3 regions of the Halopseudomonas sp. Lyrl_26 genome follow, and region 1 is predicted to be linked to each of the others. Evidence: predicted binding sites of a transcription regulator. Region 1 holds the regulator's gene; each other region holds the start of a gene.
The links. The regulator sigma-54, encoded in region 1, starts transcription at its own class of promoters, with help from an activator protein. The targets are predictions, from matches to a motif close to ANTGGCATNNANNTTGCTNT.

Region 1 (7,410 bases):
CACCGCAGACACCGCTACGCGACGCCCTGCTGGAAATGACCCGCAAGGGCCTGGGCCTGACCGGCGTGACCGACGGCGCCGGCAAGCTCATCGGCATCTTCACTGACGGCGACCTGCGCCGCACCCTCGATCAGGACATCGATATCCGCAATGCGCACATCGAGCAGGTCATGACCCGGGGCTGCAAGACCATAGGCCAGGGCATGCTCGCCGCCGAGGCGCTGAAGATCATGGAGGACAGCAAGATCAGCGGCCTTTTCGTGATCGACGACCAGGGCCTGCCGGTCGGCGCCCTGAACATGCATGACCTGCTGCGCGCGGGGGTAGTATGACAACCGAACTGACCCTGCTGGAACGGGCCCGCAACATCCGCCTGGCAATCTTCGACGTCGACGGCGTGCTGACCGACGGCCGACTGTATTTCATGCCCGACGGCACCGAATTCAAATCCTTCAACACCCTGGACGGTCACGGCATCAAGATGCTGATTGCCTCCGGCGTGCAGACCGCGATCATCAGCGGCCGCAACTCGCCGCTGGTCGAGCGCCGGGCCGCCAACCTGGGTATCCAGCACCTGATCCAGGGTCGCGAGGACAAGCTCACCGCGCTGGCCGAGCTGCGTGAGAAAGTACCGGTGGAACTGGATGAGATCGCCTTCCTCGGCGATGACCTCCCGGACCTGCCGGTGATCCGCCGGGTGGGTCTGGGCATGGCCGTGGCCAGCGCCGATGATTTCGTGCGCCAGCACGCCCACGGCGTCACCCTGAAGGCCGGCGGCGCCGGTGCCGCAAGGGAGTTCTGCGAGCTGATCATGCGCGCCCAGGGCACGCTGGACGCCGCCCAGGCGGAGTATCTGTGAAGATCCCGCGCTATCTGACAACCGGCACCCTGCTGATTCTGGTGGTGGTGCTGGCGCTGGCCGTGGGTTACTGGAACATCCGTCCCGAAGGCTTTGCGCCCCAGCAGGTGCAGGCGCCGCTGCAGCCGGACTTCTTCATGGACAACCCGCGCATCCGCCAGCTCAACGAGCAGGGCCAGCCGGTGTACGAGCTGACCAGTGACAAGGCCACCCATCAGGTCAACAGCGACATCACCGAGCTCGACGAACCCCGCCTTCAGTACTACCGTGAGGGGGAGCAGACCCCCTGGCAGCTGCGCGCACGCTATGGCGAGGTAACCTCCCAGGGTGACCAGGTGCTGCTGAGCCAGAACGTCATCATCGAGCAGCAGCTCGACCCCCGCACCACCCGTCGCCTGTCGACCCCGGAGCTGACCGTTTTCCCCAGCCGGGACTACGCCGAAACCGATCAGGCAGTCAGAATCGAAGCCGGCGGCGTCACCACCGCCACCGGCATGAAGGCTTATTTCAATGACGGCCGCATAGAGCTGCTGTCCAACGTACGAGGCGAACATGAGGCGCATTAGAGTTCTGTTTCTTGCCCTGCTGACCGGCATCGCGGCCCCTGCAATCGCACAGTCGAGCGACTCCAGCCAGCCGATCCGCATCCAGGCCGACAGCGCCACACTGGATGACCGCAAGAATGTCGCCATCTACACCGGCAACGTGATCATCACCCAGGGCAGCATGCGTCTGACCGGTGCCCGGGTCACCCTGACCCTGGACAATGCCGGGGAAGTGCAGAAGCTGGTGTCCAACGGCTCCCCGGCAACCTTCCGCCAGACCCCCGCCGGTGGCAAGCAGGTGGATGCCCGCGCCCAGACCATCGAATACCATGCCGACACCGAGCGGGTGGTGCTGATCCAGAATGCCTTCCTCGAGCAGGCCGGCAACACCTTCCAGGGGCAGCGGGTCAACTACGACATCCAGCGTCAGGTCGTGGACGCCGGGCGCGCCATCGCCGAGGAAGGTGATTCGGCCGAGCGTATCGAGATTGTCATCCAGCCCCGTAAACGTACCGAGCCGGTGAGCAATGACGACGAAACTTGAAGCCCGCCATCTGGCCAAGTCCTACAAATCCCGCCGCGTGGTCGAGGATGTCTCGCTGCAGATCAACAGTGGCGAAGTGGTCGGTCTGCTCGGTCCCAACGGCGCCGGCAAGACTACCTGCTTCTACATGATCGTCGGCCTCGTCCGGGCCGACCGCGGCAATATCCTGATCAATGGCCAGGATGTCACCCATCTCCCCATGCACGGGCGGGCACGGGGCGGCATCGGCTATCTGCCGCAGGAGGCCTCGATCTTCCGCAAGCTCAGCGTGGCGGACAACATCATGGCCATCCTGCAGACGCGCAAGGACCTCAACCAGAAGGGCCGCGAGGGCAAGCTGGATTCGCTGCTGCGTGAATTCCATATCCACCATCTGCGTGACAGCCTGGGGATGAGCCTGTCCGGTGGCGAGCGTCGACGGGCCGAGATTGCCCGGGCGCTGGCCACAGATCCGCAATTCATCCTGCTGGACGAGCCCTTTGCCGGGGTGGACCCGATATCGGTGAACGATATCAAGCAGATCATCGAGCATCTCAAGGACAAGGGCATCGGTGTGCTGATCACCGACCATAACGTGCGCGAGACGCTGGATATCTGCGACAAGGCCTACATAGTCAATGACGGCCACATCATCGCCGAGGGTGACGCCGAAACCGTACTGGCCAACCAGACGGTGCGCGATGTATATCTGGGCCATGCCTTCCGTCTGTAAAAGCCGGTGGATTTCGGGCATGCTAAGGAGGATTTCTTTTATTCCTCAATGGTTTGAGCACACAAGGTAGTCCGCAGAAGCATGAAACCAACGCTTGTCCTGAAGATGGGCCAGCAGCTGACCATGACCCCTCAGCTGCAGCAGGCTATCCGCTTACTTCAGCTGTCCAGTCTGGATCTCCAGCAGGAGGTGCAGGAGGCGCTGGAAGCCAATCCCATGCTGGAGATGGCCGACGACGGCGATGATGATTTCACTGCAAGTGCCAGCGAGACCGCCAGCAATGGCAACGGTGATGAGGACATCACCGCCACTGCCCTGCCCGAGCCCGTCACCCTGGAAGTCCTCGATCACAACCATGGCGAGGAGGAAGGCAACTGGAACGAGCAGATCCCCAGCGAACTGTCGGTGGACACGAACTGGGAGGACATCTACCAGACCTCGGCCAGCTCCCTGCCCAGCAACAACGATGACGACTGGGACTTCACCTCGCGCACCAGCAGCGGCGAAACCCTGCAGAGCCACCTGGAATGGCAGGTCAACCTGCTGCCCCTGTCGGAAACCGATTACCAGATCGCCGTCGCCCTGATCGACGGCATCAATGCCGACGGCTACCTGGAAGAAACCCTCGAGGATATCCAGGCCTCGCTGGACCCGGAGCTGGGCGTCGAGCTCGACGAGATCGAGATGGTCCTGCACCGCATCCAGCAGCTGGAACCGGTCGGCGTCGGTGCACGCAACCTGAGCGAGTGTCTGCATCTGCAACTGTGCCAGCTGCCCGATGACACCCCCATGCTGGAGCAGGCCAAGCGCGTGGTGCGCGATTATCTGGAGCTGCTGGGCAGCCGCGACTTCGCCCAGCTGATGCGCCGCACCCGGCTCAAGGAAGATCAGCTGCGCCAGGTGATCGAACTCATCCAGTCGCTCAATCCGCGCCCCGGCGGCGAGATAGCCTCGGGCGACGCCGAATACGTGATTCCCGACGTGATCGTGCGCCGGGATCACAACAGCTGGATCGTCGAGCTGAACCAGGAGGCCGCCCCCCGCGTGCGGGTCAACACCCACTACGCCGCCCTGGTCAAGCGCGCCGACAGCAGCGAGGACAACACCTACCTGCGCAACCACCTGCAGGAGGCCCGCTGGTTCATCAAGAGCCTGCAGAGCCGCAACGAGACCCTGCTCAAGGTGGCAACCCAGATCGTCGAACATCAGCGCGGCTTTCTGGAACACGGCGAGGTGGCGATGAAGCCCCTGGTGCTGGCGGACATCGCCGAGGCGGTGGGCATGCACGAGTCCACCATCTCCCGGGTCACCACGCAGAAATACATGCATACCCCGCGGGGGATCTACGAGCTCAAGTACTTCTTCTCCAGCCACGTCAGCGGTGACAGCGGCGAGGTTTCCTCCACCGCGATTCGCGCCCTGATCAAGAAGCTGGTGGCCGAAGAAAACCCCAAGAAACCATTGAGTGACAGCAAGATCGCTGGTTTACTTGAGGAACAAGGCATACAAGTGGCACGCCGGACCATCGCCAAATACCGCGAGTCGCTGAACATTGCATCCTCCAGCGAGCGCAAAAGGCTGGTCTGACCCGACCTGAGTCAAGGAACGCGAGAGAAGTAGGTGGCACCATGGGAGTCAGCAGGATCGATTCCCGCTTCACAAAGCCGAACAGGAGAAGTGTTATGCAACTGAAAATTACCGGTCTCCAACTTGATGTAACCGATGCCCTGCGTGACTACGTGACCGAAAAGATGTCACGTCTGGAGCGCCACTTCGACAAGATCATCAGCGCCCAGGTCACCCTCGAGGTAGACAAACTGCAACAGAAAGCCGAAGGTACCCTGCACGTGGCCGGAACCGACCTGGTTGCCGAAGCCGAACACACCGACATGTATGCCGCCATCGACCTGCTGGTCGACCGTCTTGACCGACAGCTGATCAAGCACAAGGAAAAGAACATCGGTCGACAGCAGGGAGTCAACGACCGATAAGAACACAAGCCGACACAACATGCTGATAAAACAGATCCTGTCCCCCGAACTCACCTTTGCCGGTGTCGACGGGGGCTCCAAGAAGCGTGTGCTGGAGCTGATCGGCAATCTGATTGCCCAGCACACCCCACTGGATGCCGATGCCATATATGAAAGCCTGCTGGCCCGGGAAAAACTCGGCTCAACAGGCTTCGGCAACGGTATTGCCATTCCCCACTGCCGTCTGGAACAGTGCACCGAAGCCGTCGGCGCACTGCTCCAGCTGAGCAGCGAGATCGATTTCGACTCCCTGGACGGAGCGCCGGTCGATCTGATTTTCGTTCTTCTGGTACCGCACGAAGCGACCGAACAACACCTGCAGATTCTCAAGACCCTGGCTGAACGGCTGGATCAGGAAGAGTTGCGCGAAGCACTGCGCCGGGCACCGGATGCCCAGACTCTGTACCAGATCATGGTCAACGACAGCGGAGCCTGATCGCCGTGCGACTTGTGGTGGTCAGCGGCCGCTCCGGCTCGGGCAAGAGTACTGCCCTGCATCTGCTGGAAGACAACGGCTTCTATTGCATCGACAACCTGCCTGCCGGCCTGCTCCCCGAGCTGGCCCGCCAGGCCCAGAACACCGATCTGAGCCTGCCCAAGGTGGCCATCAGTATCGATGCGCGCAACCTGCCCAGTGACCTGAAACGTTTCCCGGAATTGCTCAAGCAGGTCCGGGATGCGGGCATCACCTGCGATGTGCTGTTCCTGGCTGCTACCGACGAGGTGCTGATCAAGCGCTTCTCCGAGACCCGCCGCAAGCATCCGCTGACCGATGGCAACCTGTCACTGGGCGAGGCCATCGCCGCCGAACTCAAGCTGCTGGAGCCGATCATCGATCTGGCCAGCCTGAAGATCGACACCAGCCACCTGACCCTCTATCAGCTGCGTGACCAGCTCAAGCATCGTCTGCTGAGCAGTCAGAACAACGGGCCCTCCATCCTCATCCAGTCCTTCGGCTTCAAACGTGGTGTGCCGGTGGATGCGGACCTGGTGTTCGATGTGCGCTGCCTGCCCAACCCCTACTGGAAGCCCGATCTGCGCCCCTTCTGTGGCAAGGACGAACCCATTCGCGACTATCTGGAAGCCCAGCCCGATGTGCAGGAGATGTATCAGGACATCTTCCAGTTTCTGCACAAGTGGCTGCCCCGCTACGCCGCCGGTGAGCGCAGCTACATGAGCATCGCCATTGGCTGTACCGGTGGACATCACCGCTCGGTTTACATCGCCGAACGCCTGGTGCAGGATCTGAGCGACAATTTCTCCAACCTGCTGATCCGCCACCGCGACCTGCCATGACCCAGATTACCCAGCGCGTCCAGATCATCAACAAGCTGGGGCTGCACGCCCGTGCCGCCGCCAAGTTCGTCAATGTTGCCAAGCGGCATAACTGCAGCGTGCGCATCGGCGGCTCGGAACAGCAGATGGTGGATGGCACCAACATCATGCAGGTCATGATGCTGGCCGCCAGCAAGGGCACCGAAGTGTGCATTACCTGCGACGGAGAGCAGGCCGAGCAGGCCATGGCCGACCTGGTAGGGCTGATCAACAACTACTTCGAAGAAGGCGAGTAACGGGGGCAGCTCACCCGCGCTACGCCTGCCGACGCTCCGGCGCCCTCAGGCACCCCCGACGGTCATGCCATCCACCAGCCAGCTGCCGGTGAGGTAGTTGCCACGCCGCTCGGTATCCGAGCCCACGCAGCGCAGGTTGAGGAACATCTCCCGCAGGTTGCCGGCAATGGTGACTTCGCGTACCGGGTGGCTGATCACGCCGTTCTCCACCCAGAAACCGCCGGCGCCACGGGAGTAGTCGCCGGTCACGCCGTTGACGCCCTGCCCCATCAGCTCGGTTACCAGCAGGCCGGTGCCCATTTCCTTCAGCAGCGCCGCCAGATCACCGGCGTTGGCGCTGATATGCAGGTTGTGCACACCTCCGGCATTGGCGGTACTCGGCAGCTTGAGCCGACGCCCGGAGTAGGTGCTCAGCACCCAGCTCTGCAGTACCCCGTCGCGCACGAAGGCCTGCTCGCGGGTCGCCAGGCCGTCGCCATCGAAGGCAGCACTGCCCAGGGCCCGAAGCATGTGCGGGCGCTCGTCGATGGTGACCCAGTCGGGAAAGATCTGCGTCCCCATGGCATCGAGCAGGAAGGTCGACTGACGATAGACGGCGCCGCCGGAGATCGAATTCACCAGTTGCGCCAGCAGACCGGCGGCCTGATCCGCGGCAAACAGCACGGGCACCCGGGCCGTGTTCACCGGCCGCGCACCAATGCGCGCCAGGGTGCGCTCGGCGGCCTTGCGCCCCAGGGCCTCGGGACTCATCAGGCGCTCGGCCAGACGATCCACGGTATACCAATAATCCCGCTGCATGCCGTCTTCGGTGTTGACGATGAGCACCGCGGAGGCGCTGTGCCGGGAGCCCAGTGAGCTGCCGATGAAACCGTGACTGTTGCCATAGACCCGGCAGCCCTGCTGGGAGCTGATATTGGCACTGTCACTGCTCAGCCGCCCATCCAGCTCCAGCGCCGCCCGCTCACAGGCCAGCGCGCGCTCGATGGCCTGCTCGGCGGTCAGGGTCCAGGGATGATAGAGATCCAGATCCGGCAGATCCCTGGCCATCAGCTCGGCGTCGGCCAGGCCGGCACAGGTATCCACCGACGTGTTGCGGGCGATGGCCAGTGCAGCGCTTACGGTCGAGCGGATGGCCTCGTCCGAGGTATC
Region 2 (7,410 bases), on a different contig from region 1:
GAAAGCCAGGCTGCGAGCAACAGCTTCGTGGTGTCATTCAATGGCTCTCCGCTATATCGCTCCGGCAAACCCATTACTGCTCCGCCGACGATCATTCGTCATCCAACACAATACGGCTATCTCGTTCTGTTCGGGACCGGCAAGTACTACCAGGACGGCGATAAGAACGGCGTAGCGGGCACAAGCCAAGCCATCTACGGAATCTGGGACACCCAGGCGTTGGCAAACACCGCCTCTGCCAGGCACCCTGCCACTCTGACTCGGGCAGAGCTTCAGCAGCAAACCTTGACGAAGAATGCAGACGGAAAGATGGTGTTGACCAGTAATGATGTTGTCTGGGCACAGCCTCCCACCAGCCCGACAGGCACTTGGCAACCGGGTAAATATGGCTGGTATTTTGACCTGTCCATGAGCAAGGAAATGATGATCGAAAGCATGCAGAGCCTGGGACAGACTGTCTTTTTCCAGACCCTGATCCCCAACAGCGACCCGTGCGCCTCCGGCGCGGAAAACTGGAGTTACGCGGTCAACCCGCACACAGGAGGTCGCACTCTTCACCACGCCTTTGTCAACGAGAGAACCACCCCCGGCGCAGGCAATAGCGAAGGTGTAGTCTCTGGCATTCGCCAGGATGGAGAGGGCGGACTCACCATCGGCCAGCGCCCGGGCGGCGAGTTTGAACTCTGTACCGGCCTGAGCTGCGAAGAGATTGCACCGGATCCTGCCAGCATAGGACGCCAGACGTGGCGCAACGCTGCCGAATAATCATGGGAGCAAGATGATGAAGGCAAAAAACCAATTGAAACTCTGCCTCTTGGGATTGGGGGCAGCACTTGCCTTCCCGGCTCCACTACTGGCGGCAGGCTTTGAGTCAATCGGCGTTGTTACCAGGATTGACCTCGGGAAGAATCTGATTACGGTAGACGAGTCAGAGGAGGAAAAAACCTACTACCTACCGAACAGCACCACACTGGATGGCGCCCCAGCCATCTTCTACATCAACCTGGGCAGCCTGATCAGCTTCAGCGGCGAATCAGATGGAAGCACCCCGACTGTTAGTTCCATCTATGTATTCCCCGCTGAGGATCAGAGGAGTCAGCCATGAAATACCGGAGTAAGGGTTTCACTCTGATTGAGGTAATGATCGTAGTTGTCATCGTCGGCATTCTGGCCAGCCTTGCATTTCCGAGTTATCAAGAGCATGTCCGGCGCGGCTACCGCGCCGCCGGGCAAGCACTCTTGAGCGACGCAGCGGCCAGGCAAGAGAAGTTCTTTACACAAGCGTCGGCTTACGCCACATCCAAAACTCAGCTTTACGGCACCGCAGCGCTAAGCACAGACAAGTACACGCTTACCATTTCAAACACAGCAGGAGATGGCGGCTACACACTGACCGCAACACCGACCTTTACAGACGTCAGATGTGGGGCGCTATCCTTAAACGCCAAGGGGGATCGCGCCAAAACAGGGACCGATGATCTAAGTTATTGCTGGCGCTAACAACCGGTCTTGCCGCCTGTTCGAAAACCGGGGTCAGATGAATATATATGCTCGGCCGCTCCAACTGGTTGTTCGCCGGATCGCTACGCAGTGGCCAGCGCGCTGCCGCCATCATGACCCTGATCCAGTCCGCCAAGCTGAACGGGCATGATCCCTATGCCTATCTGAAAGATGTGCTGAGCCGACTGCCGACGCAGAAGAACAGCGCCATCGACGAGTTACTGCCGCATAACTGGAAGCCGACTATCAACCTGTGATCGCCGGACGCTTACGTATTACCAGCATTCGAGACCGACCGGCCGCCCGGAGACGGTGCGACGGCGGGCAAGTTGATTGGCATGAAGCCGGGGGTTGCCAGCGGTGCTCCGCCTTCTCGTGCCTGACTGACCCAGCGTCTGACCAGGTTGGCATTGAGCTCATTGTCCAGGGCAATACGGGCCACGGAGACGCCCGGCTGACGGCACTGAGCAACGATGCTGGCTTTGAATTCGGGAGAAAAACGGCGGCGTGTACGTTTAGGAGTGATTACGCTTAATGAATCCATCAATAGTGTCCACTAGAAAATAAGTGGACACTATCCTGACGGCTACGAAGACAGGCTCAAGACGGGATCACCGGACGGTTACTTTGGTAGGCCGATAGTAATAACTGCGGCGGGACACACCGGCCCAGCGGCAGGCCTGCACCACCGTCACGACATCGCCTTGGGCAGCCATCTCGGCCATGACCTGATCGATCAATCGTCGGTCGAGTCGAGATGGCGCTGCAACTTTTTTCGGAACTTGAGCTCCAGCATGGCCTCGCCATAGGCTTCCCGGAGTTCGCGCAGCTGGGTTTCATACTGCTCGGCGATATCCTTGGGATTGGCCTTAAGGGCGTTTTCCATTCCAGCTTCGGCATCGTCCATCCACTTCTCGATCTCCTGCTGGGTGAGATCGTAGTGGCGCAGCCTCGGGCACTGTAGTCTGCCCTCGGTAGATCTGCTTGATCAGCTCGGCTTTGCGTTTGGCTGTCCAGCGCTTGATGTCGGGTTCTTGCGTCATGCTTCACTCCAATTTCTGAAGCGACTTTAGCATGTGCAGGTTTTCACTGGGTCATTACATCGCACCGGTAGTGGCAGAAGAAAAACTTAAAACACTGTCCGGAATCAGTTGACCACTACAAGTTGAGGCCTCCACGAAGCCCGGTGTGATTCAGGCATCCTAACCGCCCCACCACAGGATGTACTCCCTTAACCGCTCTATTCCCATGGACGCAAGGCAACGACAGCAACAACCTTAGTATTTTTGTTACCTAATAACACCACCATCGGCTCCGCTCTAGCCATCAATGGAACCCACCCCGTAGTATCCGGCCATCGAGCCACCACATCTTCTACAGATTCTTGGCTGTTGAACTTAGCCAATTGCTCTAATGGTAATGCTCTAGCTTGTAAAGCACTCTCAAACTCACTTAACGGACGATAAAGAAAAGGGCGATGGGGAATATCTGGCCCTCCGAGGGCTGCTTCAAAAAGAATGGTATTTCTTAGATCCTTATCATTGGCGCTTATCGCCCCCACCCACTTTGGACCAAGCCATGGAGGGGATTGGTATTCAAAGTCGGCTCGCCCAATATCACGCCGATCAATATCAGCGACTTGCACCAGATCAAACCGATCTACATTAAAAACGACCCAAGCGGGCCGTGCTTCCGCCAGCACCCATATTCCATATACAAGAGCAGATATCTGTATGGTGACAATTACTGTGAGATCAAAAAACAAACTCTTTTTTTGTTTGTCATAAACGAGGAAAGTGAGGAGCGGACCTAATACTACATCTACTAACACAACAGTTATAAAAACTCTTTTGACACCTAAAGCCTCATCTAGAGGAGGCGGGTACCATATCCAGAACACCCATATCAGCGCTGCCAAGGCGGTCAAGGTAGATAAGAAAAAATGGATGGAAAAAGCTTTAAATCGCGACCCCAGCATGAGCATCAGCAAAGCTCCTAAACTAAGAACCCCGGCAAGCCGGGGTTCCATACCTACAGTTATACCGGAGCTGGAAACTCCCGATATCCGATAGCTGTTAGCGGCACTCTGCCGGAGCGTACTTAGCGAGCAGGGTACCTGCTGCCAGGGGAGTGATGCCGTTCGCTGTTGCTGTTGCGTTGGTGGTAGAGGCGCAGCCCCAGTCGATGGAGCCCGTGACGCCTGCTGCTTGAGCGGCAGAAAGAGCTTGACCTGCAGCAGTGTCGCGCACCCACGGGGTCAGAGTCAGGGTATTGGCGGCAGAAGCTACACCTACCTCAGTCGCGGAATAAGTAATGGTAATCAAGCCAGAGGCGCCAGTGATCAGTACGCTGTCTACAAACTTAGAGGCAGCACCGTCACCCCCAGCCTGAGCGTTCCATGTTGTAGCGACGCGTGCGAGATCGGCTGCTGAAGCAGAGCCCTCAGTAGCAATTGCTACTTTAGCAGGCTGCGCCAGGTTCAATCCTTCGGTTACACGAGTACGTACGGTGTAATCTTGGTAGGCAGGCAGAGCGATCGCAGCCAGAATACCGATAATCGCCACAACGATCATCAGTTCAATAAGGGTAAAACCTTTTTGCATTTGGGTTTTCATTTCTCAACTCCATTTGTTGTGAGATTAGCCATAGGGCTGGGAGTGGTTAAGCAGGTTGTGTGCCAGATTGGCAAGTGAATGCCTTGGTGCAGGTGTTCTCACCCTTATTCGCGCCGGGGGCGGCGCTCCTACAGAGAGCGGGGTGGGGTGGGCGGGCGGGGTTGTGCTGGTGTAGGGGGCGGGGTGGTAATACCTGGCGCGTCCAGATGTGACGCTTTTTGTCAGTTATTGGCCTGCTACAGGGGCCTTCTTGACTATCCACTTTGTGCAGCGGGGGCTTGCTGTACTATAGTCGCCAAAGATATAACACCGAATTGAGATCGACCTATGGATACCCCCGTTCTCTCCGGCCTGGCCCGGCGAATCGTTCAGGAAGAACTGCTGGATGCCCAGGTGGCCGGCAAGGCCAGCAAGCAGGCCAGTCAGGACAAGATCCCCTTCATTACCTATCTGGTGCAAAACAAGCTGACCAAGGCGCGCGACCTGGCTCTGGTCTGCGCCGAGGAGTTCGGCTACCCCTATCTGGATCTTGCGGCTTTGGATCGGGACAGCCAGCCTGAGGTGAATCTGGTCAGTGAAAAGCTGATCCGCCAGCACTCGGTGCTGCCTTTATACAAGCGCGGCAATCGCCTGTTTCTTGCCCTTTCAGACCCTACCAATCAGCAGGCCCTGAGTGATATCCAGTTCAACACCGGCCTGATGACCGATGCGGTGGTTGTTGAAGATGACAAGCTGCGCATCGCTATCGATAAGTATCTGGACAGTGCCGGCAATTCCGGCTTTGGCGAGATGGAAGACGCCGATCTGGACGGCCTTGACGTGGAAGCGGTCGTTGATGACGACAAGCGCAGTGACAGCGGCCAGGATACTGAAGATGCTCCAGTCGTCCGTTTCATCAACAAGATGTTGCTGGATGCGGTGAAGAAAGGTTCATCAGACCTGCACTTCGAGCCCTACGAAAAGATGTACCGCATACGCTTCAGAACGGACGGCGTCTTGCACGAAGCGGCTCGGCCACCTGTTCAGCTCGGCACCAAGCTCGCTGCACGCCTTAAGGTCATGTCCTCCATGGACCTGGCCGAGCGACGCAAGCCGCAGGACGGTCGGATCAAGCTGAAGATCTCCAAAAACAAGTCCATCGACTTCCGCGTCAACACTCTGCCCACACTGTGGGGTGAGAAGGTCGTGCTGCGTATTCTGGACTCGGACAGCGCCAAGATGGGTATTGATGCACTGGGCTATGAGGATGACCAGAAGCAGATGTACCTGGAGGCATTGAACAAGCCCCAGGGCATGATTCTGGTGACCGGCCCTACCGGCTCGGGTAAGACGGTATCTCTGTATACCGGGCTCAATATCCTGAACACCATGGAACGGAACATTTCCACGGCCGAAGACCCGGTCGAAATCAACCTGGAAGGTATCAACCAGGTGAACGTCAACCCCAAGCAGGGCCTGGATTTTGCCCAAGCGCTGCGCGCCTTCCTTCGCCAGGACCCTGACGTGATCATGGTGGGTGAGATCCGTGACCTGGAAACGGCCGAGATCGCGATCAAGGCAGCACAGACCGGCCACATGGTGATGTCGACCCTGCACACCAACAGCGCTGCAGAGACGCTGACTCGTCTGCGCAACATGGGCGTTCCACCCTTTAATATCGCGACATCGGTCAACCTGATCATTGCCCAGCGACTGGCCCGCCGCCTGTGCGCACACTGCAAAAAGCCGATGGATGTGCCACGCGAAACGTTGCTGGAAGAGGGCTTCACCGAGGAAAAAATTGCCAGCGGGTTAACGATTTACGGCCCCGTGGGTTGCGAAAATTGTCAGGACGGTTATAAAGGTCGAGTCGGGATCTATGAAGTCGTCAGGATCACGCCGGCCATGCAACGCATTATCATGGAAGACGGCAACTCCATTCAGATTTCCGACGTCGCCCAGAGTGAAGGATTCAGGAACCTGCGCCAGTCCGCCCTGATGAAGGTGGAACAGGGCGTCACCAGCCTGGCGGAAGTGAACCGAGTGACCAAGGATTAAGTCATGGCCCAGCAAGCAGCAGTTAAAAGGACTACCCGGCCCGCGGCCAAACCGGCTAAAAAGCCCAAGATCGAGAAAGTCTATCCGTTCAAATGGGAAGGCAAGGACCGGTCAGGTAACAAGGTCGCCGGTGAAATCCAAGGCACCAACCAAGCGCTGGTCAAAGCCCATCTGCGCAAGCAGGGCGTTCTTGTTACAAAGATCCATAAGAAGTCCACGCTTTTTGGCGGGCGTGCCAAGAAGATCAAGCCGCTGGATATTGCGTTCTTTACCCGCCAGCTGGCAACCATGATGAGCTCGGGTGTTCCCATCGTGCAGTCCTTCGAGATCATTGCCGAAGGCACTTCGAACCCGAATTTCGCCAAGTTGATAAATGAAATCAAGACAGACGTGGCGGCCGGTAATACTCTGGCTGCCTCGCTGGCGAAGCATCCCCAGTACTTTGATGATCTGTTCTGCAGCCTCGTCGAGTCCGGTGAGCAATCGGGTCGCTTGGAAGCACTGCTGGACAGGATCGCCACTTACAAGGAAAAAACCGAGGCTCTGAAGGCCAAGATCAAGAAGGCCATGACCTATCCGATCGCGGTCATTGTCGTCGCGGTCGTGGTTACAGCGATTCTATTGCTTAAGGTAGTCCCGCAGTTCAAGGAGGTATTCGCAAACTTCGGTGCTGACCTTCCGGGCTTTACGCTGATGGTGATCGGCTTGTCTGAGTGGCTGCAATCCTGGTGGTTCATTATCTTGGTCGGACTTATCGTGCTCGGTTGGGCTTACACTCAGATCAACCGGAGATCAAAACCTTTCGGGGATGCTCAGGACCGCGCTCTTCTGAAGGCTCCCATTGTCGGCCAGATCGTCTATGAAGCTGCGGTTGCGCGCTATGCGCGAACACTCTCGACCACTTTTGCTGCGGGGGTACCGCTGGTTCAGGCTCTGGATTCTGTGGCGGGCGCTGCAGGTAACGTGGTGTTCTACAACGCTGTCAATGACATCAAGCGTGACGTTTCTGCCGGTACTCAGCTCAACTTTGCCATGCGTACCACCAACGTCTTCCCCACTCTGGCAATTCAGATGGCCGGGATTGGCGAGGAGTCGGGTAACCTGGACGGCATGCTTGAGAAAGTGGCCGACTACTACGAGGCAGAGGTGGACAATAAGGTGGATAACCTGACCACCCTGCTTGAGCCCATGATCATGTCCGTTCTCGGTGTTCTGATCGGCGGCCTGATCATCGCTATGTACCTGCCAATCTTCCAGC
Region 3 (7,410 bases), on a different contig from region 1:
TGCTCCAGCATGACGACCTTGAGGTTGGGAAAGTCCTCTTTGAGCTGCACCAGGTTTTCCGGGCGGGCGCCACGCCAGGCGTAGATCGACTGGTCGTCATCACCGACCACGGTGAAGCGCGCCTGGTTGCCCACCAGCATCTTCACCAGCAGGTACTGGCTGGCGTTGGTGTCCTGGTACTCGTCGACCAGCATGTAGCGGATGCGGAATTGCCACTTTTCCAACACATCCGGGTGATCCCGGAACAGCAGCACCGGGATCAGAATCAGGTCATCGAAGTCCACCGCGTTGTACGCCTTGAGCGTGCGGTTGTAGTGCATGTAGACGCTGGCGGCGGTCTGCTGCTGGGGCGTTTTGGCCTGCTGCAGTGCTTCCTCGGGGGTGATCAGGTCGTTCTTCCAGGACGAGATCTGCGCCTGGATGCCCTCGACACCGTCGTCACCGCCGTAGTCCTTGTGCATCAGGTCGGCAATCAGGGCCTCGGCATCGCGCTGGTCGAAGATGGAGAATCCGGGTTTGTAGCCCAGGCGCTTGTGCTCCTTGCGGATGATGTTCAGGCCCAGATTGTGGAAGGTGGAGACGGTCAGGCCCCGGCCTTCGGCGCCGCGCAGCAGCATGCCGACGCGCTCCTTCATCTCCCGGGCGGCCTTGTTGGTGAAGGTCACAGCGACGATGTACTGGGCACGGATGCCGCACTCCTTGACCAGATAGGCGATCTTGCGGGTGATGACACTGGTCTTGCCGCTACCGGCGCCGGCCAGCACGAGCAGGGGGCCGCTGATGTAGCGCACTGCTTCCTGTTGACGGGGGTTGAGTTGCGACACGTTGACCTCGAGCAAGGGTAGGCGCGCAATTCTAGCATAGGGTATTCTCTGCGCTGCGCCTGATGCCTCGACAGGGGATCCGGCAGGCGCTAACCTGCACAAACTCGGACATCTGATCATGTCCGAGCCGAGGAGAGAGATTGTTTATCGACAGACCATTGCAACGGATTGTGCTGCTGGATGCGAACGGTGCGGCTGACGGCCTGGTTGACCGTTTGCGGCTCACCGGCGCTGCTGAGGTATTGATTGCCTCAGACTGGCCGCAGGCACTGTCGATGGCCACCGAACCGGACACGCTGGTGCTCTTTGATGAGGTATTCCAGCCGGTGCCGGATCTGTGCACCGTGCCCGTGGTCAATCTGGCAAGGCAACCGGAAGGCGGTGTGCAGCCGGTGGCGGGGGTGGACAGCATCTATCGCCATGCCAGCGTTGCAGAATTGCTGCGTTGCCTGCGCTACGCCCGTGACCGCCACGAGATGCTCAATGCACTGGCCCGGGCTGCGACGGACGATCCCCTGACCGGTTGCAGCAACCGCCAGATGCTGCAGGACCGACTCAAGCACGGCATGCAGCGCGCGCTGCGCGCCAACCAGCCGCTGGCGGTGCTGGTGCTGGATCTGGACAACTTCAGCCACGTCAACGATTCCCTCGGCCACGCCGCCGGGGATGCCATCATCCGCCAGGTGGCCGACCGTCTGCGGGGTGTGCTGCGCTCCACCGATACGGTGGGTCGCATCGGCAGCGACGAGTTTGCGGTGATCGTCGAGGAATACGGTAACGCCGCCAACCTGATGCACGTGGTGAAGAAGATAGTCACCACCCTCAGCGAACCCTTCGGCACCGGTACCGACAGCACCCTGCTGGGATGCAGCATCGGCATTGCCACCTACCCCGAGGGCGGTGTGTCGGTAGACAGTCTGCTGCTGCACGCCAGCGTTGCGGTGCAGCAGGCCAAGCTGCAGCCCGGTTGCAGTTACCACTTCTACGACGAGCGCATCAATCATCAGGCGGCAACCCAGATCGAGTTCGAGACCCAGCTGCGGGATGCCCTGCGCAGCAACGAACTGGAACTGCATTATCAGCCCCGGGTCGACCTGCGCAGCGGCAAGATCGTCGGGGTCGAAGGCCTGATCCGCTGGCGGCATCCCGTACGCGGGCTGCTGGCGCCGAACGAGTTCATTCCGCTGGCCGAGGAAACCGGCCTGATCATTCCCATGGGTTACTGGGTGATCGCCCGGGCCTGTCATGATCTGCGTACCCTGCAGCGCCGCGGCATGGCGCTCAACGTGGCGGTCAACGTGTCCTTCAGGCAGTTCCTCGACAGCCGCCTGCTGCCCACGGTGCAGCGGCTCATCGAGAAGACCGGCGTGGGGCCGAAGATGCTCGAGTTCGAGCTCACCGAGACGGCGGTCATGCAGCAGCCCGAGCAGGTGCAGCAGGCCATGACCGGTATGACCGATCTGGGGCTGCGTTTCTCCCTGGACGACTTCGGTACCGGGTTTTCCTCCTTCGTCCATCTGCACAGCCTGCCGATCAAGCTGCTCAAGCTCGATCGCAGCTTCGTGCGCGGCATTGTCGATTCCCCGGCGGATCGCAAGCTGGTCGCGGCCATGATCGAGATGGGCCACAGCCTGGGGCTGGAGGTGGTCGCCGAGGGGGTTGAGCAGCGGGCGCAGATGGAGATTCTGCGTGAACTGGGCTGTGATCAGATCCAGGGCTTCTTCATCAGTCCGGCGCTGCCTTTCATCGAGCTGTGCTACTTCATCGATGCATACAGCATGGGGCGCGAGGGCGCCCTGAAAGCGCCCTCGACCAAGCGGGTGACTCAGCTGGCCGGCTGCCGATCCAGCTGACGGTACTGCAGCGCCTCGGCCAGCTGCTCCCGGCCGATGTTCTTTTTCTGTTCCAGATCCGCCAGGGTGCGGGCCACCTTCAGCGCCCGATGGGTGGCGCGCCGGGACAGACCAAGGCGTTCTGCCGCCCGTTCCAACCAGCGCTCATCCTCGGAATCCAGACGGCAGTGCTGACTGACCCCGCTCAACTCCAGATGCGCATTGAGACAGTCCTGGCGCCGCAGCTGGATATCCCGTGCGGCGCTGACCCGGGCGGCGGCTTCCCGGCTGTCGGGCCGGCCGGGCTCGCCTGAGGAGAGACTGAAGGGCTCGTTGTGCATGCCCAGATGCAGGTCGATACGGTCCAGCAGCGGCCCGGACAGCTTGCCCCGGTAGCGCTGGACCTGCTCTGGCGTGCACTGGCAGCGACCGGAAGGGTCACCCTGATAGCCGCAGGGACAGGGGTTCATGGCGGCAATCAGCTGGAAGCGGGCGGGGAAGGTCAGTTGTTCCCGGGCCCTGGCCACATGGATCATCCCCGACTCCAGCGGTTCGCGCAGCATCTCCAGCACCTTGCGATCGAATTCCGGCAGTTCGTCGAGAAAGAGCACCCCATGGTGGGCCTGGCTGATCTCGCCGGGGCGCGGGTAGCTGCCACCGCCGACCAGTGCCGCAGCGGATGCCCCATGATGGGGCGAACGGAAGGGGCGGGCCGGCCAGCGGTCGAGGTCGGTATTGCCACAGACGGACTGTATGGCTGCTACCTCCAGCGCCTGCTGCTCGTCCAGCGGCGGCAGGATGCCGGGCAGGCGGCTGGCCAGCAGGGTCTTGCCGGTGCCGGGCGGGCCGAACAGCAGCAGGTTGTGGCTGCCCGCCGCCGCGACTATCAGGGCCCGTTTGGCCTGGGCCTGGCCCTGTACCTCGGCCAGGTCCGCTACCGGTGCCGGCTCGGAGAAGCCGGCACCGGACTGCACCGGCGGCAGTTCCCGCTCGCCGCGCAGGTGTTCGCACAGCTCGAGCAGGTGATCGGCGGCGATGACGCGCACCCCGGGCACCAGGGCGGCTTCGGCGGCGTTGGCCCTGGGCACCAGCAGGGTGCGCTGCTGGTCTCGACAGGCCAGGGCGGCGGGCAGTACGCCCTGCACCGGGCGCAGCTCCCCGGACAGGGCCAGCTCGCCGAGGGCTTCGCAATGCTGCAGGCTGTCGGCGGGGATCTGGTTGCTGGCCATCAGCAGGCCGAGGGCGATGGCCAGGTCGAAGCGGCCGCCTTCCTTGGGCAGATCGGCTGGGGCGAGGTTGATGGTGATGCGCTTGAGGCTGGGAAAGTCGAGGCGGGCGTTCTGCAACGCGCTGCGGACCCTATCCTTGCTCTCACGTACTGCGGTCTCCGGCATGCCGACCAGAGTGAGACTGGGCATGCCATTGGCCAGGTGGACTTCAACAGTGACTGGTGGTGCCTGAATTCCCAGTTTTGCGCGACTGTGAACAATCGCCAGGGACATTAATCACTCCTTGATCAGGGGCGGCTTTCCAGCTCGGCTACGCGTTTCTCCAGTGCTTCCAGACGTTCGCGGGTGCGCAGCAGTACTGTCTGCTGGGTCTCGAATTCCTCGCGACTGACGACATCCAGGCGGGAGAGCGCACTCTGCAGCATGGCCTTGAGCTGTTTTTCCACATCCGCCACGGGCAGGCCGTGCTCGCTGCTGAGCAATCGGGCAGCCTGACTGCCGACGGTATCCATCAGAACCTTGTGCAACATGGGCTTTCCACTTCCGTTGACCGGTGGGCCCGGCAGAGCCGGTAAAGGAGGCCAGTCTACCACTGCAGCCGGTGGCGCCCAAAACGGTGCGGTCGCAAAAAACGGTGCGCCAGTGCACGTTACTGGCGCAGCCCGCTTGAGGCTATGCACCGATATGGTGCGCCATTGTGGAGCAGAGGACGGGCGGTCAGCTCGCGTTTCGTCATATCCCGCTGTTTTTGAAGGAAAAAACAAAGTTGGCAGGGTTTCTGCTATGTCTCGAATGCAAAGTCCGATTTTAAAAGGCTTTAACTCGGCATAGACTTGTCCTGTCCCCCAGGGCAGTCCATCAAACGGGAGTAAATCGATGAAATTAGTAACGGCTGTTATCAAGCCATTCAAGCTGGACGACGTTCGGGAAGCCCTCTCCGAAATAGGCGTTCAGGGGATCACCGTGACCGAGGTCAAGGGATTCGGCCGGCAGAAAGGGCACACCGAGCTGTACCGCGGTGCCGAGTACGTGGTGGATTTCCTGCCCAAGGTAAAACTCGAGGTGGCGATCGGCGACGACATGCTTGACCGTGTCATCGAAGCCATCAGCAAGGCGGCCAATACCGGCAAGATCGGCGACGGCAAGATCTTCGTCGTGTCGCTGGAGCAGGCCATCCGTATCCGAACAGGTGAGACCGGCACTGACGCCATCTGACGCCTCGTTTCATCTCATGTTGTAACAAGCCTAACTGGGGGGCTTAGTTATGGAAGATATCGTACAGATCAAGTACGCGCTTGATACGTTCTACTTTCTCGTGTGCGCCGTGCTGGTAATGTGGATGGCATGCGGTTTTGCCATGCTCGAAGCCGGCCTGGTCCGCACCAAGAGCACTACTGAAATTCTCGCCAAGAACATCGCCCTGTTCGGCATTGCCTCGATCATGTACCTGCTGGTGGGCTACTACATCATGTACTCCTCCGACGGTGCGATATTCCCGAGCCTGGGAATGCTGATCGGCAGCGAGAACACGCTGGCTGACGTCACTGCCGGTGGGGATGATGCGCCCTACTACTCCGCCCGTGCCGACTTCTTCTTCCAGATCGTCTTCGCCGGTGCCTGCATGTCGATCGTCTCCGGTGCGGTGGCCGAGCGCATGAAGCTGTGGGCCTTCCTCGGCTTTGCGGTGATCATGACCGGCTTCATCTACCCGATCCAGGGTGCCTGGAGCTGGGGTGGCGGCTGGCTGAGCGAGCTGGGCTACTCCGACTACGCCGGTTCCGGTATCGTCCACATGGCCGGTGCTGCTGCCGCTCTGGCTGGTGTACTGCTGCTCGGTCCGCGTCAGGGCAAGTACGGTGCCAACGGTCAGATCAATGCCATCCCCGGCAGCAACCTGCCGCTGTCCACCCTGGGTATCTTCATCCTGTGGATGGGCTGGTTCGGTTTCAACGGTGGCTCCGAGCTGAAGATCTCCGACGTGGCTTCGGCCAACAACGTTGCCCAGGTCATGGTCAACACCAACCTGGCTGCCGCCGGTGGTCTGCTGGCTGCGATGGCCACGGCCCGGGTCCTGTTCGGCAAGACCGATCTGACCATGGTGCTCAACGGCGCCCTGGCCGGCCTGGTCTCCATCACCGCTGACCCGCTGTCGCCGTCCGCCCTGAGCGCAGTGCTCATCGGTGGTGTGGGTGGCATCATCGTGGTGCTCAGCGTGCTGGGTCTGGACCGCCTGAAGATCGACGATCCGGCTGGTGCCATCTCCGCCCACGGTTCCGCCGGTATCTGGGGTGTGCTGGCCGTGCCGCTGACCAATGCCGAGGCCGCCTTCAGCTCGCAGCTGATCGGTGTGCTGGCCATCTTCGGCTGGATCTTCCTCGCCAGTCTGCTGGTGTGGGGCATCATCAAGCTGATCATCGGCATCCGCGTCTCCGCCGAGGAGGAGTACCTGGGTGTGGATTCCGCCGAGTGTGGACTGGAAGCCTACCCCGAGTTCACCCTCAAGAAGTGATCCGCGGTTGCGGTAACGAAGGGCGCCCTCGGGCGCCCTTTGCATTTGCGGAAATACCAAACTTGCCCGGCAAGCGGCAGTCCAAGATTGCATCCACCCATCCACAGGGAGACACCGATGCAGACCGAAACCTACGACTACCTGCTGCAGTGGACCGGCGACCTGCACTCGATCATTGCCGACCGGCTCGAAGAGGCCATGACCCCGGAAACCGATCAGCGCACCCGCTGGCTGATGGAGTACATAGCCGGGCACGAGCGCGAGCTGGCTGCCACCGTGAGGCGCTACCGGGAACAGGCTGCCGAAGCCGCCAGCCGGACCTGGCTGTACGAACATATCGGCGAGGATGTGCCGCCCAACTCGCGCTGGGTGCTGCATTTCGACGGCATGGATGCGGAGCAGATCAGTGCGCGGGTCTTCGAACTGCATGGTCAGCTGATCGAGGTCTACACCTCGATGAAGGGGCGCGCGCCCATTCCCGCCGCGGAGGAGCTGATGGACAACATGCTCACTCTGGAGGAGGGCGCCACCCGGCGTCTGGCGGAACAGGCCGGGCGTTTGAACGAACTTTGATCGGCCCCCGGGCCGGGGATAAAAAAATCCTTCGCTACCTCTTTTCAAATCGCTCTGTTGCGCTATATATAGCCCGAGTTTTACGCGGAGGACTCGTATGAGCGAAGACGATATCGAAGATGATGATGACCTGCCGGAAGACGACCTCGACAACAGCAGTGTCGATGAAGTCGATGAGATGGAGGTTGAAGATGAACCGGCGGTGAAACCCCGCAAGAAGGCTGCTGCCCAGGAGGACCTCCTGGAAGGGATTTCACTGGAGGCCAAGCAGCGGGAGCGGGAGATGCTCGCCCGGCAGATGGAGGAGTTTCTTGCCCGCGGCGGGAAGGTCCAGCAGGTCGACAACAATGCGCTGGCCGATCCGCCGAAGAAGCCGGAGGGCAAGTACGGCAGTCGTCCTATCTGAGCTCAGAGCAGGGAGCGGCAGCGCTGGCTGCCCCTCC

Region 2: the regulator sigma-54 is predicted to act here: its motif matches at 4,163-4,182, upstream of VF673_RS14455 (pilin).
Region 3: the regulator sigma-54 is predicted to act here: its motif matches at 4,651-4,670, upstream of glnK (P-II family nitrogen regulator).

Annotation. Positions count from the first base shown of each region.
Region 1 covers NZ_JAYJLH010000016.1:22,523-29,932, forward strand. The annotation lists gene VF673_RS13735 (KpsF/GutQ family sugar-phosphate isomerase) at 1-332, shown strand, start outside; gene VF673_RS13740 (KdsC family phosphatase) at 329-859, shown strand; gene lptC (LPS export ABC transporter periplasmic protein LptC) at 856-1,425, shown strand; gene lptA (lipopolysaccharide transport periplasmic protein LptA) at 1,412-1,948, shown strand; gene lptB (LPS export ABC transporter ATP-binding protein) at 1,932-2,660, shown strand; gene VF673_RS13760 (RNA polymerase factor sigma-54) at 2,742-4,247, shown strand; gene hpf (ribosome hibernation-promoting factor, HPF/YfiA family) at 4,343-4,651, shown strand; gene ptsN (PTS IIA-like nitrogen regulatory protein PtsN) at 4,671-5,126, shown strand; gene rapZ (RNase adapter RapZ) at 5,132-5,986, shown strand; gene VF673_RS13780 (HPr family phosphocarrier protein) at 5,983-6,261, shown strand; gene pmbA (metalloprotease PmbA) at 6,307-7,410, opposite strand, start outside.
Region 2 covers NZ_JAYJLH010000020.1:10,476-17,885, reverse strand. The annotation lists gene VF673_RS14490 (pilus assembly protein) at 1-765, shown strand, start outside; gene VF673_RS14485 (PilY2 family type 4a fimbrial biogenesis protein) at 779-1,105, shown strand; gene VF673_RS14480 (type IV pilin protein) at 1,102-1,500, shown strand; partial or broken gene VF673_RS14475 (transposase domain-containing protein) at 1,545-1,757, shown strand; gene tnpA (IS66-like element accessory protein TnpA) at 1,769-2,044, opposite strand; gene VF673_RS14465 (hypothetical protein) at 2,237-2,407, opposite strand; gene tfpZ (TfpX/TfpZ family type IV pilin accessory protein) at 2,741-3,484, opposite strand; gene VF673_RS14455 (pilin) at 3,576-4,115, opposite strand; gene pilB (type IV-A pilus assembly ATPase PilB) at 4,443-6,152, shown strand; gene VF673_RS14445 (type II secretion system F family protein) at 6,156-7,410, shown strand, end outside.
Region 3 covers NZ_JAYJLH010000002.1:74,432-81,841, forward strand. The annotation lists gene rep (DNA helicase Rep) at 1-824, opposite strand, end outside; gene VF673_RS03710 (putative bifunctional diguanylate cyclase/phosphodiesterase) at 1,100-2,677, shown strand; gene VF673_RS03715 (YifB family Mg chelatase-like AAA ATPase) at 2,650-4,158, opposite strand; gene VF673_RS03720 (accessory factor UbiK family protein) at 4,173-4,415, opposite strand; gene glnK (P-II family nitrogen regulator) at 4,762-5,100, shown strand; gene amt (ammonium transporter) at 5,150-6,394, shown strand; gene VF673_RS03735 (hypothetical protein) at 6,512-6,967, shown strand; gene VF673_RS03740 (transcriptional regulator SutA) at 7,065-7,373, shown strand.